DNA from 3 places in the Vibrio tubiashii ATCC 19109 genome. Region 2 is predicted to be linked to each of the others. Evidence: predicted binding sites of a transcription regulator. Region 2 holds the regulator's gene; each other region holds the start of a gene.
What was found. The regulator PurR, encoded in region 2, represses purine synthesis genes. The targets are predictions, from matches to a motif close to TNANGNAAACGTTTNCNTNA.
Positions count from the first base shown of each region.

Region 1: IX91_RS11785 (NCS2 family permease) is a predicted target of PurR. The motif match lies at 2,469-2,488, and genes of this name have one in related genera.
Region 3: purE (5-(carboxyamino)imidazole ribonucleotide mutase) is a predicted target of PurR. The motif match lies at 5,958-5,977, and genes of this name have one in related genera.

Region 1 is NZ_CP009354.1:2,575,543-2,586,251, reverse strand. It holds gene IX91_RS11790 (aminoacyl-histidine dipeptidase) at 4-1,476, opposite strand; gene IX91_RS11785 (NCS2 family permease) at 2,509-3,798, shown strand; gene gpt (xanthine phosphoribosyltransferase) at 4,036-4,500, shown strand; gene frsA (esterase FrsA) at 4,601-5,848, shown strand; gene crl (sigma factor-binding protein Crl) at 5,952-6,341, shown strand; gene proB (glutamate 5-kinase) at 6,509-7,642, shown strand; gene IX91_RS11760 (glutamate-5-semialdehyde dehydrogenase) at 7,654-8,904, shown strand; gene nrdR (transcriptional regulator NrdR) at 9,009-9,458, shown strand; gene ribD (bifunctional diaminohydroxyphosphoribosylaminopyrimidine deaminase/5-amino-6-(5-phosphoribosylamino)uracil reductase RibD) at 9,471-10,577, shown strand; gene IX91_RS11745 (riboflavin synthase) at 10,580-10,709, shown strand, end outside.
Region 2 is NZ_CP009354.1:1,130,275-1,140,983, forward strand. It holds gene IX91_RS05150 (GGDEF domain-containing protein) at 1-1,475, shown strand, start outside; gene glgC (glucose-1-phosphate adenylyltransferase) at 1,861-3,078, shown strand; gene glgA (glycogen synthase GlgA) at 3,068-4,531, shown strand; gene IX91_RS05165 (alpha/beta fold hydrolase) at 4,685-5,497, shown strand; gene IX91_RS05170 (putative signal transducing protein) at 5,494-5,799, opposite strand; gene IX91_RS05175 (TVP38/TMEM64 family protein) at 5,799-6,491, opposite strand; gene IX91_RS05180 (TfoX/Sxy family DNA transformation protein) at 6,642-7,232, opposite strand; cyclic di-GMP riboswitch class I at 7,366-7,452, opposite strand; gene purR (HTH-type transcriptional repressor PurR) at 7,597-8,604, opposite strand; gene torD (molecular chaperone TorD) at 8,816-9,463, opposite strand; gene torR (two-component system response regulator TorR) at 9,701-10,414, shown strand; gene elyC (envelope biogenesis factor ElyC) at 10,495-10,709, opposite strand, start outside.
Region 3 is NZ_CP009354.1:38,942-49,650, reverse strand. It holds tRNA gene IX91_RS00245 (tRNA-Val) at 241-316, opposite strand; tRNA gene IX91_RS00240 (tRNA-Lys) at 347-422, opposite strand; tRNA gene IX91_RS00235 (tRNA-Glu) at 425-500, opposite strand; rRNA gene IX91_RS00230 (16S ribosomal RNA) at 589-2,141, opposite strand; gene IX91_RS00225 (gamma carbonic anhydrase family protein) at 2,642-3,190, shown strand; gene IX91_RS00220 (DUF1488 family protein) at 3,183-3,449, opposite strand; gene aroE (shikimate dehydrogenase) at 3,449-4,282, opposite strand; gene hemF (oxygen-dependent coproporphyrinogen oxidase) at 4,358-5,275, opposite strand; gene IX91_RS00205 (L-threonylcarbamoyladenylate synthase) at 5,297-5,854, opposite strand; gene purE (5-(carboxyamino)imidazole ribonucleotide mutase) at 6,049-6,534, shown strand; gene IX91_RS00195 (5-(carboxyamino)imidazole ribonucleotide synthase) at 6,538-7,671, shown strand; gene IX91_RS00190 (DNA topoisomerase family protein) at 7,719-8,303, opposite strand; gene IX91_RS00185 (DUF494 family protein) at 8,319-8,798, opposite strand; gene dprA (DNA-processing protein DprA) at 8,801-9,919, opposite strand; gene IX91_RS00175 (LysM peptidoglycan-binding domain-containing protein) at 9,923-10,709, opposite strand, start outside.

The sequences.
Region 1 (10,709 bases), 1.4 Mb from region 2:
AAATTACGCTTTTTCAGGAATCGCTTCTAGTAGAGCAACCATTTGATCCCAGAATAGGGCAACCGTATCAATTTTCACTTTCTCATCTGGTGAGTGTGGGAACTTGATGGTTGGGCCAAATGATACCATGTCCATATTCGGGTAAGGTTCTTTGAACAGACCACATTCAAGACCAGCGTGAATAACCATGATGTTTGGCTTATGGCCGTAGATGCCTTCGTACATGTCACGGAAGATAGCCATGATCTCTGAGTCTGCGTCTGGTTTCCAACCTGGGTAAGCACCAGAGAACTCAATTTGAGCGCCTGCCAGTTCAGCAACAGAAGTCAGCATGCCTTCTACTTGTTGACGGCCAGAGTCAATCAAAGAGCGAACTAAGCACAACACTTGGATTTGGTTTGCTTCAGTGGTCACGACACCCACATTTAAAGACGTTTCAACTACGCCTTCAATTTCATCGCTCATGCGAATCACGCCGTTAGGGCATGCATTTAATGCGGCGATGAAACGTTGCTGGTCGGCAATCGCTAATACTTGTGTCTCTGTGTCGATCGCTTCGTTGAATGAAACGATGTCTGTTTCTACTTTACCTAGTTCAGTGCGAAGTAGGTTAGTGTAGAACTCGAACAACTCAGCAAGCTTAGCTTCATTTTCTGCTGGTACAGCTACTGTTACGAACGCTTCACGAGGAATAGCGTTACGCAGGCTACCACCGCGGAACTCGACAAGACGAAGGTCAAGTTCTTGTGCGTGACCTGCTAGGAATCGAGCAAGTAGTTTGTTGGCATTGCCACGACCAGTATGAATGTCACAGCCCGAGTGACCACCTTTTAAACCTTTTAGGATCAGTTGGCGAGTTGTAAAGCCTGCTGGAAGCGCTTCGCGTTTGATATCGAAAGTCATTTCACCATCAATACCGCCAGCACAGCCCATGTAGACTTCGCCTTCTTGCTCTGAGTCAGTGTTAAGAAGAATATCACCTTCTAACCAACCCGCTTCAAGACCGAATGCACCTGTCATACCTGCTTCTTCGTCTACCGTTAGCAGCACTTCAATTGGACCATGCTTGATTTCTGTTGAAGCCAGTACCGCAAGACAAGATGCCATACCCATACCATTGTCGGCACCGAGTGTGGTTCCTTTCGCTGTTACCCATTCACCGTCAATGTACGGTTGAATCGGATCTTTTGTGAAGTCATGATCTGTGTCTTCATTCTTCTGTGGCACCATATCGATGTGTGCTTGCAGAACGACACCTTTCTTATTTTCCATACCCGGTGTAGCTGGCTTCTTGATGAAAACGTTGCCTGTTGGATCACGGCGAACATCTAAGCCTTGCTCTTTAGCCCAATCAACGATGTATTGTGCTAGGGCTTCTTCGTGTTTTGAAGGGTGAGGGATAGAACAGATCTTATCGAAAAATTGCCAAATTGGAGCAGGTGATAAGCTGCTGATTTCAGAATGGAATTCAGACACGGATGACTCCTTAAAAAGAACAACGCCAGATTATGTGTTTGGTTTCTGCCATTAATCTGGCACAAAAACCTAAATCTGGCCTATTGGGTAGAGGAGCACAGAATAGCACTCCCTGACTAAAGGGTGTAGTAAAAGCGGCAAGCAAATGTTTCGGTGCAATCACAAATTGTAGATTCTGGTTGACACGCCCTGTGCAACTGAATGGGTAGTGTTTGTACTAAATCCAAACAATAAATTGATATAACTGTAATTAAATTACAATATTCATTTGATCTAAGTCAGTTTTTAAACTTTTTGTGACTTTTGTCACTTTAATGCTTGTAATTAAATTTCTTTGGGGTATATTTGTAACCAACTTCGAAAGCGAAGAGAAAATGCTCAAAGGATGAGTCCGATTTGTCGCCTCCACGGAACTGAGAAATCAATATTTGTAATCTGTTTTAATTGATTTAGAAGGTGATAGTTATGAAAGGTTTACCAAGTGCAGCGTTCTGGCTAAACAGCTCTGTTTACACAGGCAGCTTTACTTACCCAACAAGCTTCGGTTACTAAACTCTAGCTTGTGACACTCGAACAGTTTGTTCACCCCTATTATTGGAATTTTTTTACAGCCTTTAGTTGCTGACATGATTCAACCGCCACTCAAATTGAGTGGCGTTTTTTTATCTAAGCAAAAGTGCGCTCACAATTTGCCCACAAACTCTGTGGTTTCCCGTCGCTAACTCCTATCTCTCTATTTTATTCGCATAAACACATATTGCCTTACGCATAAATATCCCAAATGCCATTGAAAGTTTATGACATGGTATAAAAAAACACCTTTTTGAAATTCAAATCATCAATGATTTTACTTTATGAAATATAAAGTATTTTTCTTTATGCCATCATCTGGCACTTGTTTGAAAGCGGCAGTGAACAGCAGAAATATTGATTAGAGTCTTAATTCTATCTGGAATTTACTATTTGATGACTTTATAATTCGAGCCAATCGATTACGCAACCGTTTACTTTTTACCCTTTTAGGATTCGATTATGTTCGAAAAACTGTTCAAACTCAGTGAAAACGGCACAAACGTCAAAACTGAGATCATTGCAGGTGTGACCACCTTCTTGACGATGGCTTACATCATCTTTGTCAACCCTGCAATGCTTGCAGACGCTGGTATGGATAAAGGCGCTGTATTTGTTGCAACCTGTCTTGCTGCGGCGATTGGCTGTTTCATCATGGGCTTCGTTGCTAACTACCCAATTGCACTAGCACCTGGCATGGGACTGAACGCCTTCTTTACCTATGGCGTTGTTCTCGGTATGGGTCATTCATGGCAAGTCGCTTTAGGTGCCGTTTTTGTTTCCGGTATCATTTTCATGGCTTTGAGTATTTTCAAAGTTCGTGAGTGGATCATTAACTCGATTCCTATGTCATTACGTACGGGTATCTCGGCTGGTATCGGTTTGTTCCTTGCGTTTATTGGTCTACAAAACTCAGGCATTGTGGTTGATAACCCAGCGACTTTAGTTGGTCTTGGTCATATCACAGGCCTGCAACCTGCGTTAGCGGCATTAGGCTTCTTCCTAACGATTGGCTTGGTTTACCGTGGTGTACGTGGCGCGGTAATGATTGCGATCCTCGCGATCACAGCTTTGGGTTTGATCGTTGGTGACGTTCAATGGGGCGGTATTATGTCAGCGCCACCAAGTGTTGCTCCGACCTTTATGCAAATGAACATTGCTGACGTCTTCGAAGTTGGCATGATTTCAGTTGTATTCGCTTTCCTATTTGTTGACCTATTTGATACAGCGGGTACTTTAGTTGGCGTTGCGACAAAAGCGGATCTGATTAAAGAAGATGGCAAACTGCCTCGTCTAAGCAAAGCGCTACTTGCTGACTCGACTGCAACGTCTGTTGGCGCAATGATTGGTACCTCTAGCACCACTTCTTATGTTGAGTCTACGGCAGGTGTTGCCGCGGGTGGTCGTACGGGCCTGACTGCTGTTGTCGTTGGTGTACTATTCCTTCTGGCTCTGTTTTTCTCACCACTGGCTGGCATGATTCCAGCGTACGCAACCGCAGGCGCACTTTTCTACGTTGCTATTCTGATGATGTCTGGCCTGGTTAGTGTTGACTGGCGCGACTTAACAGAAGCGGCACCGGTTGTCGTGACCTGTTTACTTATGCCACTGACTTACTCAATTGCAGAAGGTATTGCGCTTGGCTTTATCTCTTACGCTGCAATCAAACTACTGAGTGGCCGTGGTCGCGAAGTATCAATCAGTGTATGGGTACTATCAGCAGTATTCATCATTAAGTATTTAGTGGCTTAATTTCCGCCTTAGCGAATTCGTTCGCTAAATGTCGGCAGTACACTATTTTTCGCCATAACGGAGTCTCTGTTATGGCGATTATTTTTGCCACAGGGATAAATTCCCCATTGGTATTGTATAGCGCCTGCGTTAAAATAAACGTTTGCGTAGCTTTTCCCCAGACTTGCCTGTTGCAATCGTCCAAACTTCAATGACGTGTTGAGGGGATGCAGATTTTAAAACTATTAGGTTATTACAATGAGTAAAAAATTCATTATCACTTGGGACCAAATGCACACACTTTGTCGTGAGTTGGCGGAAAAACAGATGCCAGCAGAGCAATGGAAAGGAATTTGGGCGGTTAGCCGTGGCGGTCTAGTACCGGGCGCAATCTTGGCTCGTGAGCTAGGTATTCGTCATGTAGATACTATCTGTATCTCAAGCTACGACCATGACCATCAACGTGATATGACTGTTGTAAAAGCGCCAGAGGGTGACGGTGAAGGCTTCCTAATCGTTGAAGACCTAGTAGATAGCGGTGATACAGCACGTAAACTGCGTGAAATGTACCCGAAGGCAAAACTGATCGCAGTATGTGCTAAGCCAGCAGGTGTTGAGCTACTTGACGACTACGTGGTTGATATTGCTCAAGACACATGGATCGAGCAGCCATGGGATATGTCAATTCAGTACATTGAGCCAATCAATCGCAAGCAAAAGTAACTGATTGAGCAACATAGCGACACTTTCTTGATAAATGACCCTTTCTTGGGTCATTTTTTTTATTACTATTTAATAAACGTAATTATTTAGGTCATCGCCCATGTCTGAGGAAGTCAGTAAGAACCTCTCGGAGTCTCTGTTTGCTAATCATAAACAAGCCAAGGAGACTTCGGCGCTCACGCAATATATGCCAACCAGTGAAACCTTCTTAGATCAAAAACGAGAAGAGGATGGCTTCAAGTGGTATCGCAATTTGCGTCGTATGCAATGGGCTTGGCAGGGCCTTGATCCTATCGAGATTGAAGCTGTGCTAGCTAAAATTGCCGCTTCCAAGCATTCACGTACCCATGATGAGTGGCTCGATACCGTGATGGGATACCACAGCGGTAACTGGACTTATGAGTGGATTAAACTGGGCATGCTGCACCAAAAGCGGTCCGCTAAGCTAAAAGGTGAAGAGGCCGCTGATGAAATGTTTAATGCTTCTTTGTGCTTTAGCATTGCTGGTTACCCACACTTAAAGAATGATAACTTGGCGATTCAGGCTCAAGTGTTGGCGAGCAGCGCTTACACTGAAGCGACAAATAGAACCAAGTACATCGTTAAACGCATTGAAATCCCTTATCAGCGTAAAACTATCGTCGCTCACTTGCACTTAACCAGTACAGATAAGCCTCAGCCTGTGGTTATGGTGAGTGCCGGCTTAGATAGCTTGCAAACGGATCTTTGGAACCTGTTTAAAAACTACCTCGCTGAAAAGAACATCGCGATGTTGACGGTTGATATGCCGTCGATAGGTCATAACACTCATTGGAATATGACCGAAGATACCTCATGTCTTCATCAAGTGGTATTAAACGAGTTGTACAATATCCCATGGGTTGATCACCATCGTGTAGGCTTGATTGGCTTTCGCTTTGGTGGCAATGCAATGGTGCGTCTATCGTTTATCGAGCAAGAGAAAATTAAAGCCTGTGTCTCCCTTGGCGCGCCTATTCATGATGTGCTCTCTTCACCAGAAAAACTTAAGAAAATGCCCAAAATGTATTTAGACATGTTGGCATCACGTATAGGTAAGAATGCGGTCGATATTCATAGCTTAGCTGGGCAGCTAATGGCTTGGTCACTCAAGGTGCAAGGCATTCTTGGTAGCCGTAAGACGCGCGTGCCGATCTTAGCGATGAGTTTAGAGAACGATCCTGTGTCACCCTACAGTGATAACCAAATGGTGGCGCTGTTTAGTGACTATGGTAAAGCGAAGAAAATTAGTTCCAAGACAATTACACAAGGATATGAGCAATCCCTCGATTTAGCGATCAAGTGGTTGGAGGAGGAGCTAATTAGATGACATTTCGACTAATTTAGACAACACTTAAATATACGAGCTACCCAGACTTTCTAGTCCTAAGTCGCTCTGTATAAAAATAAGTAAATGAATATGGAGATTCATTATGTCTGAACAGACGAAAAGTCCGACCCATTACCGCTTATTGTCGACACTGAGAGCTATTGGTCCTTACTTACGAGAATCACAAAGTAAGGAAGACGCGTATTTATTTGACTGCTTATCTGTATGCGTCAATGACAAAAAATCACCAGAGCAGCGTGAATTTTGGGGCTGGTGGTTAGAGCTGGAGCGCAATGGTGAAGCGTTTGAAGCGCGTTATCGCTCTGGCTTATACGATTCAACCGGTGAGTGGCAAGAGAAGTCTCTGCCCAAGAAAGCGGTTGAAGATGTGACTCGAACTCAAGAGGTGTTTCACCAGAAACTGGTTGATACACTAAATAGCGAGTTTGAAATCGCCGTCAATATGCACGAAGAATCTGTCGAATTCGTCTAAATTTCTTTGCTTATCATTCTTCTTGACCAAAAAGGCGCTTTTTAGCGCCTTTTCTGCTTGTGAATTTATCAGTAGATTGCTAAAACATCAGGTCTAATCAATCTTTCTCGCCAATGAATGCGATTCTTGATTGTGACGATTTTTATTTTTTTCATAGTAGAAAGGCAATGACTAAACAAAGCGGAAAAGCCTCTCAGTCTCAGACTGTGGTGGTTAAACTAGGTACTAGTGTTTTAACTGGTGGCACATTGGAGTTGGATCGCGCTCATATGGTTGAGTTGGTTCGTCAATGTGCTGAGCTGAAAAAACAAGGCCACTCAGTGGTTATGGTTTCGTCTGGTGCAATTGCAGCCGGACGTGAGCACCTAGGATACCCCGCACTGCCCAACTCTATGGCAAGTAAACAGTTATTGGCGGCGGTTGGCCAAAGCCAGTTGATTCAAACTTGGGAATCACTGTTTGCTATTTATGGTCTAAAAATCGGCCAAATGTTGCTAACTCGCGCCGATCTTGAAGATCGTGAGCGATTTTTGAATGCACGCGATACGATCAATGCACTGGTAGAAAATGACATTATTCCAGTAGTTAACGAAAATGATGCGGTCGCAACCAGTGAAATTAAGGTCGGTGACAACGACAACCTTTCTGCATTGGTTGGCATCTTATGCGGTGCAGACAAGCTGCTGTTGTTAACTGACCAGAAAGGGCTATTCACCGCGGATCCTCGTAAAGACCCGAATGCAGAGTTGATAAAGGAAGTAAAAACCATCGACGATACCTTACGCAAAATTGCCGGTGGTAGTGGTACTACGTTAGGTACAGGCGGTATGGCGACGAAACTGCAGGCGGCAGACATTGCGCGTCGTGCAGGGATTGAAGTGATTATCGCTGCGGGTAGTGCACCAAATGTGGTGTTTGACTCACTGGGTGACAATCCACAAGGTACACGCTTCTTGCCTTGTGCTGAAGCATTAGAAAACCGTAAACGCTGGATTCTTGCAGGCCCTGCGGCTTCGGGCGACATCGTGATTGACGATGGTGCGGTTAATGCTGTGGTGGGCAAAGGAAGTAGTTTACTTGCTAAAGGCCTAACTAAAGTCAGTGGACAGTTTGCTCGCGGTGATGTTGTACGTGTGACCGATAACAAAGGCACCTTGATCGCTCGCGGCATTGCAAGCTACTCAAGCCAAGATATGGCGAAGATAGTGGGTAAGCATAGTAAAGATATTATTGGAATTTTAGGATACGACTACGGCAATGAAGTGCTTCACCGTGATGATATGGTCGTAATCCAAGAGTAAGGAAAGAGAAAGTGGAACTGATTTCAATGGGTAAAGCGGCTAAAGAAGCGGCTTTCCAACTAGCAACAGCGTCAACAGCGCAAAAGAACCAAGCTCTGGCAATTATTGCTGATGAACTAGAAGCGAATGCTGAGACTATCTTAGCCGCTAACGCAAAAGATATTGAGAAAGGTCGAGAAGCAGGGCTGACGGAAGCGCTACTTGATCGCTTATTGTTAAATACAGAGCGTTTAACAGGCATCGCGAATGATGTGCGCAATGTAATTAGCTTAAATGACCCAGTAGGCAGTGAGCTAGACAGTAAAGTGCTTGAAAATGGCATGTCCTTGTCTCGCCGCCGCGTGCCACTTGGCGTGGTTGGGGTTATCTACGAAGCACGTCCAAATGTGACAATTGATATCGCGGCTCTGTGTTTGAAAACTGGTAACGCCAGTATTCTTCGTGGCGGCAAAGAGACCTTCTTCTCCAACATGGAGTTGGTTAAGGTTATTCAATCTGCTTTGGCAAAAGCGGAACTGCCAGCGGCTTCGGTTCAGTATATTGAGAAACCAGACCGTGAACTGGTGTCTCAGCTACTAAAACTGGATGACTACGTGGATATGATTATTCCGCGTGGCGGAGCAGGCCTGCACAAGATGTGTAAGGAAAACAGCACGATTCCGGTGATTATTGGTGGATTTGGTATCAGTCATATCTTCGTTGATGAAAGTGCTGATCTCGCTAAATCTTTAGAAGTGGTCGAGAACGCAAAAGTACAGCGTCCTTCAGCATGTAATGCACTCGATACCTTACTTGTTCATGAGCAAGTCGCGGTAGAGTTCTTATCTATGTTAGCGGCACGCTTAAATGACAAGGTGGCATTAGTCGCAGAGCCAAAAGCTAAGGCTCTACTTGGCGATGCGAAAGAGTTGCGTGATGCGGCTGAAGGTGACTTCGATACTGAATGGTTAAGTTTCACTTTAGGCGTAAAGGTCGTTTCTGGCGTTGAGGAAGCGATTGATCATATGCGCGTACACAATGCGAGCCACTCTGATGCGATCATGACTAACAGCCTAGAAAACTCAGAGCTGTTTATTAACTCGGTTGGTTCTGCTGCCGTTTATGTCAATGCATCAACACGTTTTACTGATGGTGCTCAATTCGGTTTAGGTGCTGAAGTCGCGGTATCTACTCAGAAGCTTCATGCTCGTGGTCCTATGGGTTTAGAAGAGTTAACCAGCTACAAGTGGGTAGGTAAAGCGAACTACTTGCCGCGCAGTTAACAAATCTTGCTACACATTGGTTGAAAAAGGGGCTATCTAGCCCCTTTTGCTTTTGCTAGCTTTGTTTAATCCGGTAAACTGTCTGTCACTTATATGGAGGTGATATGCATTGTCCTTTTTGTTCCGAGAATGACACCAAGGTGATCGATTCTCGTTTGGTGGCTGATGGCCATCAGGTTCGCCGTCGTCGTCAGTGCTTAGCGTGTAGTGAACGCTTTACGACTTTTGAAACGGCTGAATTAGTGATGCCAAGAGTGATCAAGTCTAATGGCAATCGCGAGCCGTTTAATGAAGATAAAATGGTCGGTGGTTTGCAGCGCGCTTTGGAAAAACGCCCTGTGAGTGCTGATGCTGTAGATGTTGCCATTAGCCTGATTAAATCTCAGCTACGAGCAACAGGTGAGCGTGAAGTGCCGAGTGAAATGATTGGCAACCTTGTGATGGATCAGCTTAAAGAGCTCGATAAAGTTGCCTATATTCGTTTTGCATCGGTATATCGTAGCTTTGAAGATATCCGCGAATTTGGTGAAGAGATCGCCCGACTCGAAGATTAGACACGGACTCTTATGGCACAGTTTACTCCCCAAGATATTCAAATGATGTCGCGCGCGATTGACCTTGCGAAAGGCGGCATTTATACCACTGCGCCTAACCCTAATGTGGGCTGCGTGATCGTTAATAATGATCAGATTGTTGGCGAGGGCTTCCACTTCCGAGCCGGTGAACCTCACGCCGAAGTCCATGCAATGCGAATGGCGGGTGAAAAAACAATTGGTGCAACTGCCTACGTGACTTTAGAGCCTTGTTCTCACTACGGACGTACTCCTCCATGTGCTGAAGGTTTGATCAAGGCGAAAGTGGCGAAAGTCATTTGCGCGATGCAAGACCCTAACCCTGTTGTTGCAGGACGTGGGATCAAAATGTTGCGCGATGCCGGTATCAAGGTTGAGGTTGGGCTTTTAGAGCAAGATGCACTGGCGCTTAATCCTGCTTTTATCAAGAAGATGAAAACAGGCATGCCATTTGTACAGCTAAAAATGGCTGCCAGCTTAGATGGTCAAACTGCTTTGAAAAATGGTCAAAGCCAGTGGATTACATCGCCTCAAGCGCGTCAAGATGTGCAAAAATTTCGTGCTCAAAGTGGCGCTATCTTATCGACGAGTAAAACAGTGATTGAAGATAATGCTTCACTCAATGTTCGTTGGGATGATTTATCTCCTTCTCTCCAATCTCATTATGACCAAGCAAACCTACGCCAACCTGTTCGTGTTATCTTGGATCGACAGCAAGCCCTGACTCCCGATCTAAAACTGTTTAAGGTCGATGGAGAGATCATCACAGTCGCACCAAAAGGAGAGCTCACACCTGAGCTTGACGCGAATCAGCAGTTGGATTTGAGCGCGACGTTTAAAGCACTTTCTCAGCAGCATAATATCAACCACTTATGGGTTGAGGCTGGGGCAACATTGGCAAGCAGCTTGATTAAACAGAACCTTGTTGATGAGCTAGTTATTTATCTCGCACCTAAAATAATGGGAAGCGATGGTCGAGGTCTATTTGGTGCTCTAGGCTTAGAGTCTATGGAGCATGTCCTTGACCTAAATATTCAAGATGTAAGGCAGGTGGGGAAAGATATCCGCATCATTGCCACGTTAAACAACAAAGAATCGTAATCATGTTTACAGGTATTGTAGAAGCAGTAGGCACTCTAACTGCGATAACGCCAAAAGGCGAAGACATCAGTGTGACGGTTGAAGTCGGCAAACTGGATATGTCAGATGTAAAATTGGGTGACAGTATCGCAA
Region 2 (10,709 bases):
AGTTGGCGGAACACCCGAATGTGACTTCATGGGGAATGAACAGCAATGATGACGTATACCGCGCTGTCGCTGAGGAAACCCTGGACCGATACCGTTGGCAATTAAAATCAAAAAACTTCTTCATCGTGCTTGATGAAAATCTGGCCTATCACTACAACGATGTACAAAGCGTACGGGAGCAAACCTTTCTTCGCTATTATCTCGACCCTGCTTCAGTCCAAGACAATTGGTATTTTGAGCAGAGAGATAGCGGTGTAGACTTTAGCGTTAATATCGCTAGAGATGCGCATTTAAATCTAACGCGAGTTTGGATCAATCACAGCATTGTTGACAGTGGTCGCTTCCTCGGTGTTGTTGGAACGGGAATCGACACTAATCTGCTGTTTGAACGTTTCGATGAACATCACTCTCACGCGTTAAAAACATTGTTCGTTGACGAAGGGCGAAGAGTCCAGTTTTCAGTCGATTCCCACAAATTTCACTACCCTCTAAGAGACAGTGAAAATACTAAGCCCACGTTGAGTGACTATGTTCCTAACTCTGATGAATACTCCGCGATAGAAACGCTAATGCAGCGTCAGAAGTCTGGTGAAGAAGCCGAAATTTTGATGGTTCAGCAAGAGTCAGGAAAAGCCGTAGTAGCGATTCATTATATTGAAGCTTTGGGGTGGTACGAGCTGACCTTTGTCAGCATTGACGCCATGGTTCCTAGTTGGACTGCAACGAGCCTTTATTTACCATTGATGGGCTTAGTATTTCTGTGCGCACTGCTGAGTTATTTCTATCTGGTTAAATACTGGATCTCGCCAGTCGAACGGATCGGTGAGCGACTCGCAAAGCTCACTAGGTTTAAGTCAGCGAATCAAACCCTTGATGAGGCAGTCGATTTGATTGAGCATGAACTCACTTCTGCGAGAACAGGGTTGGAGGAATTAGTCGCCTCACGTACCGAGCAGATAGATAAGCTTGCCATATTTGATTTCATTACCGGGCTGCACAATCGAAGAGGGCTGGAGCGCGAGTTACGTGCCGAGCTTGCACGCTCATCACGCGAACAGCATCAATTTGGCCTCATATGGATTGATGCTGGACTGTCGCCTAGAAGTGGTGGTGTGTTCGATAATGAAAAGCATCAGGACGCACTTAAAGCTGTCGCGTCATGTTTGACCAAAGCTATTCGCGAATATGATGTCGCGGCAAGATGGGATGACGGGGAGTTTTTGCTCCTTGTTCGCACAGATAGCAATAAGATTTTGTTACAGATAGCGTGTCGTATTAAGCAGTATGTCGAACAAGTTCAGACTAGAGATTCAAACTACCTCCATTTAGTTAATAAGCTATCAGTGGGCGGGACATTGATTAAACCAAACGTCACTATGCAACAAGCATTAGCACTAGCAGATAGCTCCTTATACATTGCTAAATCAGAAACCAAAGACGCGATCTATATCCACCAAGCATCGAATGCTGCTTAGCAGTTAGATCTCAACTCTCTACATCTTTCTATGGTAAGTCATCGTACCTCTTTGCGAGCAAGGTCACATTAATGTAGATGGTATGTTATCGAGATGTGTCTTGTTCATGGGATTCTGTGAGCTATCGCAGGAGGCGAAAAAGTAATAAGTGTGAGCTCGATAGTACAGCATATTTTAAATTGTAATCTTGCTGAAATACGATAAGTTATAATAAACCTTTTGCACAAGGCACAATGGCGTATAACTACCGTCACAAAAGGCGTTGGCAGAGTGACTCTTGCTGCATGGTGTGCCAAATAGGAATGGCATATCTATAGAGAATATTGATAAGTCCGCCCCCTAAAAACGGGCTTATCACAACAATAAATAAAATGGAGAAATATAAATGGCTGGTGTTTTGGGAATGATCCTTGCTGGTGGAGAAGGGTCGCGCCTTCGTCCTCTTACAGAATCTCGTAGTAAACCCTCGGTTCCTTTTGGCGGCAGTTACCGTCTTATCGACTTCGCTCTAAACAACTTTGTAAATGCCGATTTGATGCGCGTTTATGTACTAACTCAATTTAAATCCCAATCGCTATTCCACCACCTGAAAAAAGGTTGGAACATCAGTGGTATTACCGACCGATTTATTGACCCAATTCCAGCACAAATGCGCACAGGTAAGCGTTGGTACGAAGGCACAGCGGATGCTATCTACCAAAACCTGCGCTTCATGGAGTTAGCTGAGCCAGAGCAAGTATGTATTTTTGGTTCAGACCACATCTACAAAATGGATATCAAACAGATGCTTGATTTCCACAAAGAGAAAGAGGCGTCATTAACCGTATCCGCTTTGCGTATGCCTTTGAGTGAAGCTTCAGAGTTTGGTGTTATTGAGGTCGATGCAGAAGGACGAATGATTGGCTTCGAAGAAAAACCGGCTAATCCTAAATCGATTCCAGGAGATCCTGAACACGCGCTTGTTTCGATGGGCAACTATGTTTTTGAAGCTCAACCACTGTTTTCAGAACTGATCGAAGATGCTGACAACCCAGACTCTTCTCATGACTTCGGTAAAGACATTATTCCAAAGATGTTCCCACGTGGTGATGTGTTTGTTTATGACTTCAGCACTAACCGAATTACTGGTGAGAAAGAGGAAGTTTATTGGCGTGACGTCGGTACCATTGGAGCGTACTGGCAAGCACACATGGATCTGCTTGAGAAAGATGCGCCATTCTCGCTTTATAACCGTAAATGGCCTCTGCATACATTCTACCCACCTCTGCCACCTGCGACATTTACAGACTCCGTCAATGGCCGCGTGCAGATCATTGATAGCTTGGTTTGTAATGGCAGCTATGTGCGTGGTTCACGTATTGAGAAGTCAGTATTAGGCTTCCGCAGTAATATTGCTTCTGCTTGTGATATCAGTGAGTGTATTCTACTTGGTGATGTTAAGGTCGGTGATGGTTGTGTACTACGCCGTGTAATCATCGATAAAGATGTCGATATTGCACCGGGCACCCAGATTGGTGTAAACCTATCCGAAGATAAAAAGCACTTCCACGTTTCGGAAGATGGCATCGTTGTTATTCCTAAAGGAGCAAGAGTTGGCTACTAAGAATTTATCTATTCTATTTGTAGCATCGGAAGTTGAAGGGTTAATTAAGAGTGGTGGCTTGGCAGACGTTGCCAAGGCACTGCCTGAAGCACTACTCGCACTGCAGCAAGATGTTCGTATTACTTTACCTGCTTACCAAAAGTTGGCGGGTATTGAGCAAGCCCAAGTGGTGCTTGAAACTCAGTTAGAGCATTGGCCTCACACTGAATATCGGGTTAAACAGCTAGAGATCGTTGGCGTGCCCGTGTATGCCATCGATTGTCCGAAGTATTTCGATAGGCCAGAGATGTACGCGGAAAACAATCAAGCGTACGTCGATAACGGTGAACGTTTTGCGTTTTTTAGTGCCGCTAGTCTAGATATGTTACCTAAGCTCGGATTCAAAGCAGATATTATTCATGCCAACGACTGGCATACTGGATTTGTCCCATACTTGCTTAAACACCGCTATCATTCGCATGACTTTTTCACTCATACTAAGAGTGTATTGTCGGTACACAACGCGGTGTTTAAGGGGGTATTTAGTTACGATGAACTGCAGTCTCTGCCAGAGATGCACACGCGTTATGCGCTGGATGCGGCAGTCAGTGCGACGCACATTACGATGCTAAGAGCGGGGGTGATGAATGCGGATAAGATCAATGCTGTCAGTCCAACTTACGCTGAAGAGCTAAAAACAGAACTTGGCAGCCATGGCATGGCAGCAGAGTTTCAACAGCGCTCAGACGATTTAGTCGGCATACTTAACGGATGCGACTACAGCGCTTGGAATCCTCAAAGTGATGCTTACTTACCTGTGAACTACAAGGCGACTCGCCAAAGTATGGTTAGGGGTAAAAAAGCGTGTAAACGAGAGTTACAGCAAAGGGTGGGACTAGAAACTCAAGAGGTCGCAGTCTATGGCATGGTCTGTCGCCTGACACACCAAAAAGGTGTGCACTATCTATTGCCGATCTTAAGTGATTTTCTTAAGTATCAGGTTCAGGTGGTGATTGTCGGCACAGGTGACCCTGTTCTAGCGTCTCAGCTAAAAGAGATTGCAGCGCTGCATAGCGACAAGTTTGTTTTTGTTGAGGCGTATGACAATGAGTTAGCGCATTTGGTTGAGGCGGGATCGGACTTCTTTATTATGCCTTCTGAGTTTGAGCCGTGTGGTTTGAATCAGATCTACAGCATGGCTTACGGTACACTCCCTATCGTTCGCGGCGTTGGTGGGTTGCGCGACAGCGTTAATGACTATGATGCTGAGCCTGAAAATGCAACGGGTTTTGTATTTGATGAACCAAAGCCAAGTGCTTTGCTTAACGTGTTGCAGCGTTCTTTACTGCTGCACGCGCAGCAACCTAACGAAGTCAAACGCGTTCAATTGTATGCGATGGAGCAAAATTTCTGTTGGAACAAATCGGCAGATGAATATCTATCCTTGTATCACAGTGCGTTGAACAAAAGCTAATATGAAACTAGGCGTCTTGAGGGCGCCTTTTTTGATGGTTACTTACACTTTTAATAAAAGAATAATTAAGAATTGAGGTAAATTGACGTAAATCCCCCTATGTTTATGGTACTCTCCGTAACCAATTTTATTGCTGAGTAAACCCTTTTCGATATGAGTGATACCTTGCTATTTCACAAAACCTTTACCCATCCCACAAGTGATGAATGGGTAGTCTTTGTGCATGGCGCAGGGGGAAGTTCCTCAATTTGGTTTAAGCAAATCAAAGCGTATAAACAGCATTTTAATCTATTACTTATCGATCTTCGTGGTCACGGTAAGTCGAATCAATTGATCAAAGAGCTAATGGCAAACCGCTATACGTTTCAAGCGGTGACAATGGACATTCTTAAGGTGCTTGATCACTTAAAGATACGTTCGGCTCATTTTGTTGGTATGTCTCTCGGCACGATAATTGTTCGAAACCTAGCGGAACTTGCAACAGATAGAGTCAAGTCGATGGTGCTAGGTGGCGCTGTAACGCGATTTAACGTCCGTTCGCAGATATTGGTTAGGCTAGGTGGCATGTGCAAACACGTTATCCCTTATATGTGGTTATACAGCCTTTTTGCTTATATTGTGATGCCGCAGCGTACTCAGAGGGAATCAAGGCACTTATTTATCCGCGAAGCAAAGAAGCTTTGCCAGAAAGAGTTTAAGCGTTGGTTTATTCTCACTTCGGAAGTTAACCCACTGATGAAGTATTTTAAGGATAGAGAACTGCCAATCCCAACGCTCTATTTGATGGGTGAGAAAGACTATATGTTTATTCAACCTGTGAAAGAGATGGTCGCAGCACATCGTAAAAGTAAGTTACTTGAGATTGCCGATTGCGGCCATGTATGTAACGTCGAGCGACCAGAAGAGTTCAATCACCATTCAATTTCATTTATTCAGCAGCAAATTGAAGCGCCTAAAATCGGTTAAGGTGCTGCTTGTCCGCATTGCCAACATGCGCCAAATTGAGGCTCGTTCATTTCCCCGCATTGGTTACAAAGCCAATTACTGCCAACATCTGCATTGTTAAATTGTTCGATAACCGTATTGGCATGCTTGGCTTGTTCTGGGTCAAGTAACCAGACATAAGGTTCGCTACTCTCGCCAAAAGGTATTTCACCTTGGAGCCCAAACACGCCTTCACCGCGAACTTCACAGTCAATCTGTTGAGACTTAAGAAGCTCACAAACAATGTGAGCTTCGGTAGGCGTCGATGCGGAATAGATCCTCATTAAGCATTTCCATTTGATGTTGAAGGGGAGCTCTTAATTTTAGCCATAATCCATTTTGCAATGACAGGGAATAAGCCGAGAAGTGCAAAAGAGGCTAAAACGGTTGGAGATACGATACCCGACAAGCTGTCTATTTGAGCCAGTTGAGTACCAGCATTCAGGTAAACCGCAGTTCCTGGCAACATACCGAGTTGACTCACCAAATAGAATCGAGCCGTCGCGATAGGTGTTAAACCCATTAACAAGTTGATGAGGAAGAATGGGAACACTGGAATTAATCTCAGTGAGAACAGATAAAATGCGCCATCTTTTTCAACGCCTTGGTTGATGGCATTGAGCTTTTCACCAAATTTGCTTTGTACCCAATCACGCAATAAGTATCGGCTGCTCAAAAATGCGAGTGTTGCACCTATGGTGCTAGCGAAAGAAACCAGCAGTAAGCTTGTCCAGAAACCGAAAAGGGCAGCACCCAAAAGAGTCACGACCGCAGCGCCAGGAATCGAAAAAGCGGTGATGGCAACATAGGCGATAAAATAGCTCGCCGCGGCGATAGTAAAGTTGTCAGCAATAAATGCCGCAAGCTCAGCTTGCTGGGCTTTGGCATTGTCTAGCGTGAGATACTGGCCAAAATTGACGCCAAGTAAAACAATCAATGCGACGAAAACAATTCCTAGGATGATCTTTTTATTCATGTTGAGCAGCTCCATTTAATTTCATGGATATCAAATATTAGTGTTACTAGACAAGACAGGGAAAGCAAGCGACAAATTTCAAGGTGGCAGATAAAAAACAATAAAAAAGTCAGCACTAAGGCTGACTTCTTCTAGATATATTGTTTTAGATTAGCTAACTTGCGTTAACAGTTCCTGACGTCGGCTTTGTGGGATAACCGACCAGTGCGTGCCTTTAATAGCACCTTCTAAAGCCCAGAGAAGTTCGATGTTAACATCGGCAGAGTGTGTAGACTGGATAGCCTTAAAAGCGTGTACGGCGCCCACCTCTTCTAAGTTTTCGACAGTGTCTATGCCTGCTTTCTTAAGCATGCGTTCTGTCGCTAGCCTTAAATTAGGAAGATCCTTCAAGCGATTCGGTTTCGCCTGCGATTGGCATTGTTTCTCTTGGTTTGCGGCTTTTAACGCGACGCTAGCAATCTTTAACGTTTTACCTGCGTCTGCTGCCCAGTCATCACAAAGCGCAAAATACTTTGTCACGACGGGAAAGCCGCGTTTTTTGTATACGTAAGGTTCTAGCCCTTGAGACTTAAATTGTTTAGCGAGAGCCGCGTCCGCGCGTACGTGAAGCTTATCGTTGACGACAAGTGCGAACATAGTGTCATCAGCAAAAATGCCAAAGCCACCAAACATTGAGCGAGACTTGATATGTCCTAACTGCTCAAATAAACGCATTGAGTCTTTTAGTATTGGTTTATCCATGCTGTGTTTTCTCGGTGTATAAGTATACGCCACCAATGCAGGTCCGAGAGATTAGCAAAATTATGCAGAGACATTGTCAGTAAGGTGTCATACGAGTGCAAGTAAAAGCGGTATGACAGTTTGCATATTCGCCATCGGCAACCCCGCTACCAGACAATAAATTGTTTAAGGCCGGAGGCTTTGCGTCCCATCCTTTCGGAATGGTTTGCCCTGTTCGTGGCATTAATCGAACACTTTAAGAATAAATAAATTCTGCGCAGAACATCACGTTTGTATAGGATAAATGTGACATTGGTTCAATAAATAGAGGGGAGATATACGCTTAGCCAATAGTACGGCTACTAGCTAAGCGTCTGAGTTAAGGTTATTTATTTAGATTACGAACGGTATTACGCTCAACAATCTCTGGGTGCATCTCAAACACGCGTTTTTCGTGCTCTTTGTCTTTAATTCGCTCAAGAAGAATTTCAAAGGCATTCTTACCAACACGACGTTTTGGTTGGTGAACCGTTGTTAACGGCGGAGAGAAGTACTCGGCCAGTTCAATATTATCGTAACCAATTACGGAAATATCTTGTGGGATTTGAATGCCTTTTTGTTGCAGGCGGCTCATTAAACCAAGTGCCATGGTGTCATTAAAACAGAACACGGCTGTTGGCTTTTTATCCATTGCAACAATTTTATCTGCCGCCAATACCGCTGTATCACATTCGAAGTTACCTTCAAGAATCCAATCTTCATTTACCGGTAGTTCCGCTTCGGCCATGGCACGCTTAAAGCCACTAATACGCTCAACACATGCTGCTTTTTCGAAGTGACCACTTAAACAAGCAATGTCAGTGTGACCACGTTCAATTAGGTATTTGGTTGCTAAGTAGCCGCCTTCTTCTGAGTTATCGATGATCTTATCTGCTTGAGAACTCTCTGGGCCCCAATCCATAACTACTTTTGGAATATCTTTGTGGCGATCAAGCATTTCGCTCAGCTCTTCAGTCAGATCTGAACACATCACTAGGATGCCATCTACACGCTTTTCAGCCAACATGCGAATGTAGTCGCGTTGTTTTTCATAGATGCCGCCTGTATTACACAGAATCAAGGTGTAACCTTGGCGGTAACAGTAGCTTTCTACGCCGTCGATAACTTCTGAGAAAAATAGGTTCGTCGATTGTGTCACTAACATACCGATTGTACGAGTAGTGTTGCACTTAAGACTACGAGCAACTGCACTCGGTGCATAATTAAGCTCGGTTACCGCTTCCATCACTTTTTCTTGTGTCGCTTCGGCAACAAAGCGTGTTTTGTTAATCACGTGAGACACAGTGGTTGTTGAAACACCAGCAAGGCGAGCAACGTCTTTAATAGTGGCCATAAATTTTGTCCTGTCGATGACTGCCACGAGAATATATTCAGTTTAGAATAAGTTGGCAGAAAGTATCAGAAACACAAAAACCGCTCTTATTTAGCGGTTTGTATTTGAATAGTTCATTTTTATCGTTTGCGGTCACGATTTTAGACCGCAATCCGACTTAGGGCAAACACATTTCTTCGAACTGACCTGTGTCAGTTCACATTGTCAGACTCTATTCACCGATTAAGTATGTGCAATCTAACTCTAAGAATGCCACTGTGAGAGAAGCGATCGCCGAGTAAAAACCGAACTCATCGAGTGTTTGACACTTAGCTGAAAACTTAGGGGTCCAACTTAGAAGGTGCTGACGAATGAAGCCCTCTTGCTCGATCAGTGCTTCTTCAATATGACGCTCTTGCTCAAGCTCATTAGAGCGAATGATGAGGTTGCCGAGAAAATCCAGCTCAATGGCAATATGGTCAGCAGGTTCATTTAAGCCTTCATCGACAGCAACACCATGCTCTAGCATTAACGCTTCCATCTCTTTCGCTGGTTTGTCGTTAAGCAGGCCAGTCTCTCCAATGTACATTGAAGCGTAAGGTAGTGCAGAGTCGCGATCAGACTTCAAAAATAGATCACAAAAATCAGCGGCAAGCTCTAGTTGTGCATCTTCGCGATCGATAAGGCGATTGAGTGCATCAATGACACGATCAATCGACGGCTTTAGATCGGCATTCTCGCCAAGGCCAGTAAGGAAAGAGCGGATTTGAGCTGAATGGTACTGTTCAAGGTTCTCTTCCGTTAATTCTTTGGCGTAAAGGCTTGAAAGCCACCAATAGATTTCCGCACGTTTCTCGTTGAATGCTTTGATTTCTTGCATTAGGTATCACTCCCAAAATAACTACCTATTAGTGTAACTAATAAAAATGAATAGCGGTAATGGCTTACGTGACAATAAAAGACGAATTATGAGCATTTATTAACAAAGGCGGCGGTTTTGTCTTGAATCAATAAAAAATCATCTTTCTCGTTTTTAAAGTGATAAATACTAGAAATGTTACTATTTATGAATAGAATAAATGATAGAACTATTCCCAATGCAAATTAAGTGGTGCAGATGAGTTATCACGTACTAGTAGTAGAAGACGACGTAGTGACTCGCAGCAAGCTCGTTGGCTACTTTCAGAATGAAGGTTACCAAGTCAGCGAAGCAGAAAGCGGCGAGCAGATGCGAGACATGCTACAAAGCAACGCGATTGATTTGGTGATGTTGGATATTAATCTACCCGGTGAAGATGGATTAATGCTAACTCGCGAACTTCGCAGTCAATCAGACATTGGAATTATCCTGGTAACAGGACGCACGGACAGCATCGACAAAATCGTTGGCCTTGAAATGGGCGCCGATGACTATGTCACTAAACCTTTTGAATTACGCGAGCTATTGGTTCGAGTTAAGAATTTACTGTGGCGAATTTCCGCTGCACGTAACTCGTCAGGCTCTGACAGCGCAGCGAAGCAAGATGATAATGTTGTTCGCTTTGGTGAGTGGACGTTTGACGTTCAGCGCCGTGCACTGAGTCGTAACGGTGAGCCGGTTAAGCTGACTAAAGCAGAATATGAACTGCTAGTGGCTTTATCCTCTTATCCGAATCAGGTTCTCAGCCGTGAACGTATCTTAAATATGATCAGCCACCGTGTTGATGCACCAAACGATCGCACAATTGATGTCTTGATTCGTCGCATGCGAGCAAAAATGGAATTCGATCCAAAGAATCCACAAATTTTTGTCACCGTTCATGGCGAAGGCTATATGTTTGCAGGTGACTAAATGTTACCGCGTCAACAGACATAAAAATACCGAGGCTTGACTCGGTATTTTTCTATCTAGGATTCATAGTTTACTTGGTATCAAACTTTGCTTTCAGAAGCTTGCAGCGCTTGCTCTTCATAATCTGACGCCCAATTCCTAAGCGTTTGCCAAATTTGACCTAAGGTTTCGTGCCAATAACGCTCGGTTTGCTCCAAATACACCGCTTTAGGTGTGTATTTAGCCCATGCTTGTGTAACTTTATCATGCGCAAGGTAATTGGTAGGTGCAGGGTACGGCTTTAATCCTGCCGAGT
Region 3 (10,709 bases), 1.1 Mb from region 2:
GAACACTTGAATGTGTGTTGGTACCTAAAACATAGTTTTAGGATTTGAGAACTTTTAATTGAATAACAACGCATCTCGAAGAGATGGGGATTGTTGTTATTCGTCAGCTTTCCAAATTGTTAAAGAGCATGTTTCTTCACAAGGAAGTACATTTTCTAAAGACTTTCGGCGTCGAAAATTCCAACCACATACTATTTACTGAAGTGGTTTGGAAATCCTAATCCAAAAATACTTAGAGAATGGTGGGCGATACCGGGCTCGAACCAGTGACCCCCTGCTTGTAAGGCAGGTGCTCTCCCAACTGAGCTAATCGCCCACATAAGTTTTAATTCTTCGTGGAGAAGAATGGTGGGTCGTGCAGGATTCGAACCTGCGACCAATTGATTAAAAGTCAACTGCTCTACCAACTGAGCTAACGACCCAATGGTATCCCGTAGGGGAGTCGAACCCCTGTTACCGCCGTGAAAGGGCGGTGTCCTAGGCCTCTAGACGAACGGGACACTAAGTTGAACATCTTGGGGGATGTTCTATCTCTTAAACTACATAAACCATCAATCTGTGTGAACACTCATCGCAATAATCATCGTATAAGGAGGTGATCCAGCCCCAGGTTCCCCTAGGGCTACCTTGTTACGACTTCACCCCAGTCATGAACCACAAAGTGGTGAGCGTCCCCCCGAAGGTTAAACTACCCACTTCTTTTGCAGCCCACTCCCATGGTGTGACGGGCGGTGTGTACAAGGCCCGGGAACGTATTCACCGTGGCATTCTGATCCACGATTACTAGCGATTCCGACTTCACGGAGTCGAGTTGCAGACTCCGATCCGGACTACGACGCACTTTTTGGGATTCGCTCACTTTCGCAAGTTGGCCGCCCTCTGTATGCGCCATTGTAGCACGTGTGTAGCCCTACTCGTAAGGGCCATGATGACTTGACGTCGTCCCCACCTTCCTCCGGTTTATCACCGGCAGTCTCCCTGGAGTTCCCGACATTACTCGCTGGCAAACAAGGATAAGGGTTGCGCTCGTTGCGGGACTTAACCCAACATTTCACAACACGAGCTGACGACAGCCATGCAGCACCTGTCTCAGAGTTCCCGAAGGCACCAATCCATCTCTGGAAAGTTCTCTGGATGTCAAGAGTAGGTAAGGTTCTTCGCGTTGCATCGAATTAAACCACATGCTCCACCGCTTGTGCGGGCCCCCGTCAATTCATTTGAGTTTTAATCTTGCGACCGTACTCCCCAGGCGGTCTACTTAACGCGTTAGCTCCGAAAGCCACGGCTCAAGGCCACAACCTCCAAGTAGACATCGTTTACGGCGTGGACTACCAGGGTATCTAATCCTGTTTGCTCCCCACGCTTTCGCATCTGAGTGTCAGTATCTGTCCAGGGGGCCGCCTTCGCCACCGGTATTCCTTCAGATCTCTACGCATTTCACCGCTACACCTGAAATTCTACCCCCCTCTACAGTACTCTAGCCTGCCAGTTTCAAATGCAATTCCGAGGTTGAGCCCCGGGCTTTCACATCTGACTTAACAAACCACCTGCATGCGCTTTACGCCCAGTAATTCCGATTAACGCTCGCACCCTCCGTATTACCGCGGCTGCTGGCACGGAGTTAGCCGGTGCTTCTTCTGCAGCTAACGTCAAATGATAGTGCTATTAACACTACCACCTTCCTCACTGCTGAAAGTACTTTACAACCCGAAGGCCTTCTTCATACACGCGGCATGGCTGCATCAGGCTTGCGCCCATTGTGCAATATTCCCCACTGCTGCCTCCCGTAGGAGTCTGGACCGTGTCTCAGTTCCAGTGTGGCTGATCATCCTCTCAGACCAGCTAGGGATCGTCGCCTTGGTGAGCCCTTACCTCACCAACTAGCTAATCCCACCTGGGCATATCCTGACGCGAGAGGCCCGAAGGTCCCCCTCTTTGAGCCGAAGCTATTATGCGGTATTAGCCATCGTTTCCAATGGTTATCCCCCACATCAGGGCAATTTCCCAGGCATTACTCACCCGTCCGCCGCTCGACGCCGTTAACGTTCCCCGAAGGTTCAGTTAACTCGTTTCCGCTCGACTTGCATGTGTTAGGCCTGCCGCCAGCGTTCAATCTGAGCCATGATCAAACTCTTCAATTTAAGATTTTGTTCGGCTCAATGAATACTGAACATTACATAAGTAATGTTTGAATTGACTGTGCTGAATCCGAAGATTCAATGGTCACTTCGTATCATTGAAACCTAATTTGAAACCGAAGTTTCTAATTGGATTATCATCAACGAGTGCCCACACAGATTGATAGGTTTATATTGTTAAAGAGCTTTCTTCTTTGTGACTCACATCACTTCGGAAGAGGCGGTCATTTTAGCGAGATAAAGTTTAGTGTCAACCACTTTTTTCAAACTTTTTTCAAGCGTTTCCGCTTGGCTAATTGACCTTGCTAACTGGGCTCTCGTTTCTTTCGAAGCGTTCCCGTGTCAGCGAGGGGGCATTATAGAGATCGCCATCACATTGGCAAGCCCTTTTTTCAGTTTTTTTTGATTTTTTTATTGTTTGAGTATTTTCTATTCAAAACGACCTGTTTTTGCCACTTTTCTACCCCTACCATGGCAAGATTCCCTCTATATAAGGAGAAAAAATGAGTTCTCTACGCAGTTACAAAGGTATTACTCCGCAATTAGGTGAAAGAGTCTACATAGATAGCAGCTCAGTATTAGTTGGCGATATTCGTATTGGAGATGACTCCAGTGTCTGGCCGCTCGTTGCAGCGCGAGGTGATGTAAACCATATTCATATCGGCAATCGCACCAATATCCAAGATGGCAGTGTGTTGCATGTCACCCACAAGAATAAAGAAAACCCTGACGGCTACCCTCTGCTCATTGGTAATGATGTCACTATTGGTCACAAAGTGATGCTACACGGCTGCACGATCAAAGATCGAGTGCTAGTTGGAATGGGGGCGATTGTCTTAGATGGTGTGGTAATAGAAGAAGAGGTAATGATAGGTGCCGGGAGTTTAGTTCCCCCAGGTAAAATTCTGGAAAGCGGCTTTTTGTACGTAGGTAGCCCAATTAAGCAAGCGCGTCCACTCAATGAAAAGGAACGCGCATTCTTACAAAAGTCGGCAGATAACTATGTGCAGAATAAAGAAGACTACCTTCACGAGGTTAAAGAGATTAACTAACGACTTCTATCCAACCTTGTGAATTAAATTCTTCGTCTTCTATTAACTCTTCAGCAAGCTCTTCAAGGTCAAAACGGTATTGAGAAAATACTTCGAGAGCTTGCTGCTCATTCTCAACCGTTTGACCTGACAACTTCTCTAGTTCCGTTTTACTGACTAAGCACTGAATCAGCGCCCCAGCTTGCTGCGCAGAAAACAACACAGCTTGCTTATCTTCATCCCATGATTGGATATCAGGAAAAAGAATAGATTGGTTCATTACATGCCCTCTAGGTTTTTTCTCAGTTCACGCAAAATCTGCTTTGTACCAGGCCTTAGTCCACGCCACAACATAAAGCTTTCCGCTGCCTGCCCTACCAGCATGCCTAGACCATCATATACCTTGATTACGCCATTATCTGTTGCCCACTGATTAAAGGTCGTTTTCCCTGCACCATACATCATGTCGTAGACAGTGCTTTGAGGTGAAAAAATAGCGTAAGAGATAGCGGGTAGCTCACCACTTAAGCTCGACGATGTTGAGTTAATGATCAAATCAAAGCTCTCAGACACAGCCTCCATTGGTTGGGCAGAAATTTTGCCATAAGGCTGAAACATTTCTGCTAACTGCTGCGCTTTAGCATAGGTGCGATTGGTGACCACAATTTCAGCGGGCTGCTGATCTAATAGTGGCTTAATGACGCCACGCGCGGCACCACCAGCCCCAATCAGCAGAATACGAGCCCCTTTTAGCATAACCTGATATTGCAACAAGTCTTGGACAAGCCCTTCGCCATCAGTGTTGTCGCCTAGAATCTCACCATCATCAAGTTTTTTTAGCGTATTAACTGCACCTGCTAACTGCGCGCGCTCGGTGACACGATTCGCAAAGCGGAACGCGTCCTCTTTAAATGGCACAGTAACATTGCACCCTTTGCCACCCTCAGCAAAAAACTCACTGGCTGCTTGGGCAAAAGCATCGGTTGCCGGGCTCTGAGTGGTATAGGTCAAAGACTGATTAGTTTGACGAGCAAATAGCGTATGAATAAATGGTGATTTACTTTGGGCGATTGGGTTACCAAAAACAACGTAGTTGTCTATTTGCTGAGTCATATCCTTACCTATCAGAAACAAAAAGGGCCAATGCGGAACATTGACCCTATCACTATCTATATAAGGAGGAAAGTATTACCACTCTCTCGGTTTAAGGTAATGATCATACAGCTCAGCCTCTGGAGAGTTTGGCTCCACTTGGTAAGCGTATTCCCAGCGCGCTAGTGGCGGCATAGACATAAGAATAGACTCAGTGCGGCCGCCGCTTTGTAAGCCAAACAATGTGCCACGGTCAAAGACTAAGTTAAACTCTACATAGCGCCCACGACGATACAGTTGGAACTGGCGTTCACGCTCACCGTATTCAGTCTCTTTACGACGTTCAACAATCGGCAGGTAAGCTTGGCAATAACCCTCACCGACCGCCTTAATATAGTCAAAACACTTATCAAACTGCCAATGGTTGAGATCATCAAAGAATAAGCCACCAACACCACGAGTTTCATCTCGGTGAGGTAAGTAGAAGTATTTGTCGCACCAAGCTTTGTGTTCTGAGTAAACGCCTTCGCCAAATGGTGCACACACTTCTTTAGCCGTGTTGTGCCAATACTGCGCATCTTCTTCAAATGGGTAGAAAGGTGTTAAATCAAAACCGCCTCCAAACCACCAAATCGGCTCCTCACCCTCTTTTTCCGCAATAAAGAAACGAACATTGGCATGTGAAGTAGGCACATAAGGGTTATTTGGATGCATAACTAAAGAGACGCCCATTGCCTCGAAGCGACGCCCAGCTAATTCAGGGCGATGCGCCGTGGCGGAAGCTGGCATTTCTTTACCTTGCACATGTGAAAAGTTAACCCCACCTTGCTCAAAAACAGCACCATCTTTCATTACTCGGGTACGACCACCGCCACCTAGCTTTTCTCCAGGCTCGCGATGCCATGCATCTTCAACAAATACCGCTTGTCCATCCACCTCTTCGAGCTGCTGACAAATCGAATCCTGAAGATCCATTAAAAATTGCTTTACCGTTTGTTTATCTATGGCTGACATACAACTTCCTTTACTGCAGGGTTATCCCTGTCTTAATACTTGTAGTGATTTAGCATCTCGAATTTCGCTGGGCTTTTCTCTACCACCCGTTTGGCCTTCGAGTACCGCAATCTGGTCATAACCAAACTGCATATAAACTTCTTCACTTGTCATGCATGGTGGCTGACCGGACAAGTTTGCGCTGGTAGAGGTTAACGGCTTTCCGAATGCATTACACATCTTTTGTACCAAAGGATGATCCGTCACTCGCACGGCAATCGATTGATGCTGGCCGGATACCCAACGAGATACACGCTCACTCGATGGCATTATCCAAGTGATCGGCCCTGGCCAACTCTGCTTGACCCTGATTAGCTGCTCTTGAGTCAACTGAGATTCATCAATATACGGAATTAGCTGCTGGTAACTCGCTGCAATAAGAATGAGCCCTTTGTCGGCAGGACGTTGCTTAAGATCCAATAACTTGCGCACCGCTTCACTATTATCGGGATCGCAACCCACACCAAAGACTCCTTCGGTTGGATAAGCGATCACTTCACCATCCATCAAAGCATTCAGTGCTTGATTAAAGTTTTCCACTTAATCACACCTTGGTTATTCTCTATTGGCCTAAGTTTACAAACAATCTCAATCCGAGACTAAAGCTATTTATTAATAAATTCCCAAGCTAAGTATTCCACCCCGACGCAAACGTTTGCTTAAGTGTGAAATCTCCGTATAATGCGCTCAAAATGTTTGCTCACCAATTCTATGCAGCTTTGAAGGAGTTTGAGATGAAAGTCGGTATCATCATGGGTTCTAAATCAGATTGGCCAACCATGAAACTAGCAGCAGAAATGCTCGATAGATTCGGGGTTGAGTACGAAACTAAAGTGGTTTCTGCGCACCGTACCCCTCAACTTCTTGCAGACTATGCGACCAGCGCTAAAGAGCGTGGTTTAAAAGTAATCATCGCTGGCGCTGGCGGTGCGGCGCACTTACCAGGCATGGCGGCAGCCTTCACTTCACTGCCAGTCCTAGGTGTTCCAGTTCAGTCCCGTGCACTTAGTGGTCTAGACTCTCTATACTCCATCGTGCAAATGCCAAAAGGTATTGCTGTTGGTACTCTTGCTATCGGCGAAGCGGGTGCGGCAAATGCAGGTATTCTCGCTGCGCAAATTCTTGGTACACATGATGAAGCTGTAATGGCGAAAGTTGAAGCTTTCCGCGCTGAACAGACAGAAACGGTTTTAGCGAACCCAAATCCTGCAGAGGACTAAGTCATGCATGTTTTAGTGCTAGGTGCTGGTCAATTAGCTCGCATGATGTCACTGGCTGGCGCGCCGCTTAATATTGATATCTCAGCGTATGACGTAGGCAGTAAAAATGTCGTTCATCCACTCACGCAGACTGTAATTGGTCACGGACTTGAAAACGCCATCGCTCAAGCTGATGTTATCACCGCTGAGTTTGAACATATCCCTCACGACATTCTGGCAATCTGCGAGCAAAGTGGAAAGTTCTTACCTTCGACTGAAGCGATAAAAGCAGGCGGCGATCGCCGTATCGAGAAGCAGTTGCTTGATGACGCAGATGTACGCAATGCGAAGTACTTTGTCATCAATACACGTGAAGACTTTGACCAAGCTATTGCACACGTTGGCATCCCTATGGTGCTAAAAAGTGCGCTTGGCGGATACGATGGAAAAGGTCAGTGGCGTTTAAAAGATCCAGCTCAAATCGAGACCATTTGGACAGAAATGGCCGAGTGCATCGCTGCATCTGAAACTCAAGCGATCGTAGCTGAAGAGTTCGTGCCATTTAATCGTGAAGTTTCCCTAGTAGGTGCACGTGGCAAAGACTGTAGCGTTGCTGTTTATCCATTGGCTGAGAATGTTCACACTAACGGCGTGCTGACGCTGTCTACTGCCATCGCAGATACTGAACTGCAACAACAAGCAAAACAGATGTTTACTGCTGTCGCCAATAAGCTCAATTACGTTGGTGTATTAGCCCTTGAGTTTTTCGATGTCGACGGCACCTTGCTGGTCAATGAGATTGCCCCACGGGTGCATAACTCTGGACACTGGACTCAACAAGGCGCAGAAACTTGTCAGTTTGAAAATCACTTAAGAGCAGTATGCGACTTACCACTAGGCAGCACTAAACTGATTCGTGAAACTTCAATGATCAATATCTTGGGTGAAGATACCTTACCAAGCGAATTACTCGCGATGGATGGGGTGCACGTTCATTGGTATGGCAAAGAGAAACGTACAGGCCGCAAGATGGGTCACATTAACGTGTGTGGTGATTACAGCGGTGAACTGCAGCGTAAACTGTGTGCACTTGCCGATCTGTTGGATGAACAAGCATTTCCTGCTGTTCATGAGTTTTCAGCAAACTTCGCCCAATAACTCAGTTTATAGATAGCAAAAACGGCGCTTGATGCGCCGTTTTTTTATTATTCAGATTGTGTGTGGTGACACTTCCGGTCGGCACACTGCCTTTTGACTCCACTGGCGAGCTTCTTCTCAACTAACAGTGGAAAACCACATTTCTCACACTGACCTGAAATCGGCGGCTGATTGACAGCAAACTTGCATTTCGGATAGTTGTCACAGGCATAGAAAACCTTACCAAAGCGAGTTTTACGCTCCACTAACTGGCCTTTATTGCACTCTGGACATGTATGGTGTTCCGGCTGCTGCTGTTCTTGCTTAGGTTGATCTAAAGACTCGATGTGGTTGCACTGCGGGTAATGACTACAGCCAATAAACATCCCATAGCGCCCCTGACGGAGAACAAGCTCATTGCCGCATTCAGGGCAAGCAACACCGAGCTCTTTAACGATGTGACCATCGTTCTGATGCAAAGGTTTAATGTAGTCGCACACAGGGTACTGATCGCAACCTAAGAAAGGACCATGCTTACCGTGGCGAAGGTGAAGTTCACCTTCGCGCTGTTCACTTTGGCATTTAGGGCAAGCTTGGTGCTCTAGCGCATGTTCATGGGCTGAAAACAGCTGATGATCAATTTTATTGCTCATATCAACTCAGAAAGGTTAGTGAAGGATACCTTGTTCTTTGGTATACAGCAGCTCTTCCATAAGTGTGTATGCATTCTCATTGCCTGGTACATTAAATAGCACCATAAGCACAATCCATTTCAGATCATCAAGCTCAAACTCGTCCGTCTCTAGGCCCATAATGCGGTCAATAACCATCTCACGAGTTTCAGTCGTGAGGACGTTAACTTGCTCTAAGAAGGTCAAAAAGCCGCGGCACTCTAGACTTAAGCGCTCACACTCTTTAGTTGTATAGATACGAGTCGAGTTCGAAGTGCTGCACACCGAGATCGCAGAGTGGGTTTCACTTTGCTGCAGTGCTGCTAGCTCTTCTAGCCAGACAAGGGCTTTGTAAATGTCTTTTTGATGAAAACCTGCGCGAAGAAGTTCTTCTTCTAGCTCATCTTGATTGACTTGTAACTCTGCATCGCTATGGATGTAGGTTTCGAATAGATACATTAAGATATCCATCATCATAGCTAGCCCCTCCCCTTTCGAATATAGCCACCGGAAACTGCAACAACATGCCCTGAAAGCTCAAGCTCCAAGAGCTGCATCATGACGTCCTGCACAGGTATATTGGTCCTGTTTGCAAGAATATCAACTGGTATAGCCTTACTTCCTACGTTAGCTAACAGCAGAGGAAATGGCAATTCTTCTTTACTATCTATTTCCTCGAAAAGTTCATTTTGAATCGGTGGCTTACTGGAATTAGACCAGCGTAAAAGCGTCTCTATTTCATCAACTATGTCCTGAACTCTCATCACCAAACACGCACCTTGCTTAATCAACAGGTTACAACCGCGTGCATTTGAATCGTGGATAGAACCCGGAATAGCAAACACGTCACGCCCTTGCTCTATGGCATAGCGCGCCGTAATCAAGGAGCCACTTTTCTCTGCGGCTTCAACCACCAGCACTCCAACAGATAGGCCACTAATAATTCGATTGCGGCGCGGAAAATGATCGGCTTTAGGCTTCGCTTTGGGATGAAACTCCGAAACAAGCGCCCCTCCACTATCAAGGATTCTCCTAGCAAGTTCACGATGTCTAGCTGGGTAAATAGTTTCTAGACCGCTACCGAGAACCGCGAGTGTACGTCCTCCTCCTTGCAGCGCCCCATCATGGGCGTAGCCATCCACACCTAGGGCCAAACCACTTGTAACCGTCAGACCTTGTTCAACCAAAGCACGAGCAAAGCTCCGCGCGGTATTGAGCCCTTCAGGACTGGCATTGCGACTACCGACCATCGCAATTTGAGGTTCAGACAAGCCGTTCACCTCTCCTTGAACGAATAAAACCGGAGGAGAGCCTACCGCCTGTTCAAGTAATGCCGGGTAACTGCTCTCTTGCTTAGTAATGATATTGTGTTGAGCAGATTGTTGTTGCCACTCAAAGCACTGCGCAACCTCTTTCGCCGCTCGGTTTTTTAGATAGTTAGCCTGTTGTGCGCTTAATCCAAGGGCTAAAAGAGCAGGAAGTTCAGATTGAACAATGTTTAATGGTGAGTCCATTGCGAGAAGACGAGAAAAGGTTTTCGGACCGACTCTAGGGGTAAAGTTAAGCGACAGCCATGCCGCGAGCTCTTCATTGGTCACAAACTACCGACTCCTTGGGGAGTGAACCTTGGTCTCGATACTGACTGCTTCTGAACTGTCAGTAATGATCGCGATACTAAAATGCTGATAAGGACGGACAACCATCAAGTAGCCAATACGCCTATCAGGTAAAAGGATTGATGAGTTGTTTGTACTATGAGTAAAGTCACCGGCGCCCGAGTTAAACAGCTCAAACACACTGCCTTGTTTAACACCATCTAACTCACCACGATTAACCACCACCGCTTGGTCTTTGCCCACATAATGAGTGCCTTCTACCGCTCCGAGAATCTCAACCTTATCAATTTGCCCAGAGACAGGGGTTAAGCTTAGCGAAGTGGTTGAGTTTGAAGGTTGTAATATTGGCATAGCGATATCGCCCACCACTACTTCATGGCTTTGCTTGGTCAAACGCAGCGAGGAGTAGTGCTCATCACTGGCAACAAGTTGGCCATGAGCTATTTTTCTTATCACTTTGGCGCTTTTATCTGCCCGTTTAAACTCATCCATTAAACGATAAACTCCCCACTCTTGAGCGATTTGATGAGCCGAAATATAGATGACGTTTTGTGAATCCATCAACTGACTCCCGACGCTATTACCAATCACTCGACTCATTTCATGGCTTGCTTCCCCCTCCAACAACAGATCGTGTTCAATGAAAGGCAGGATATGCTGTGTTTTGATGACAGGGATGGGTTGTTTTGCTCGTTGGTGAATAGCGGGCGTCAAACTGACCACAGGTTTTAGAATCAGTTTTGGTTGCCCTTCTCGCCACACAAGAGTCAGT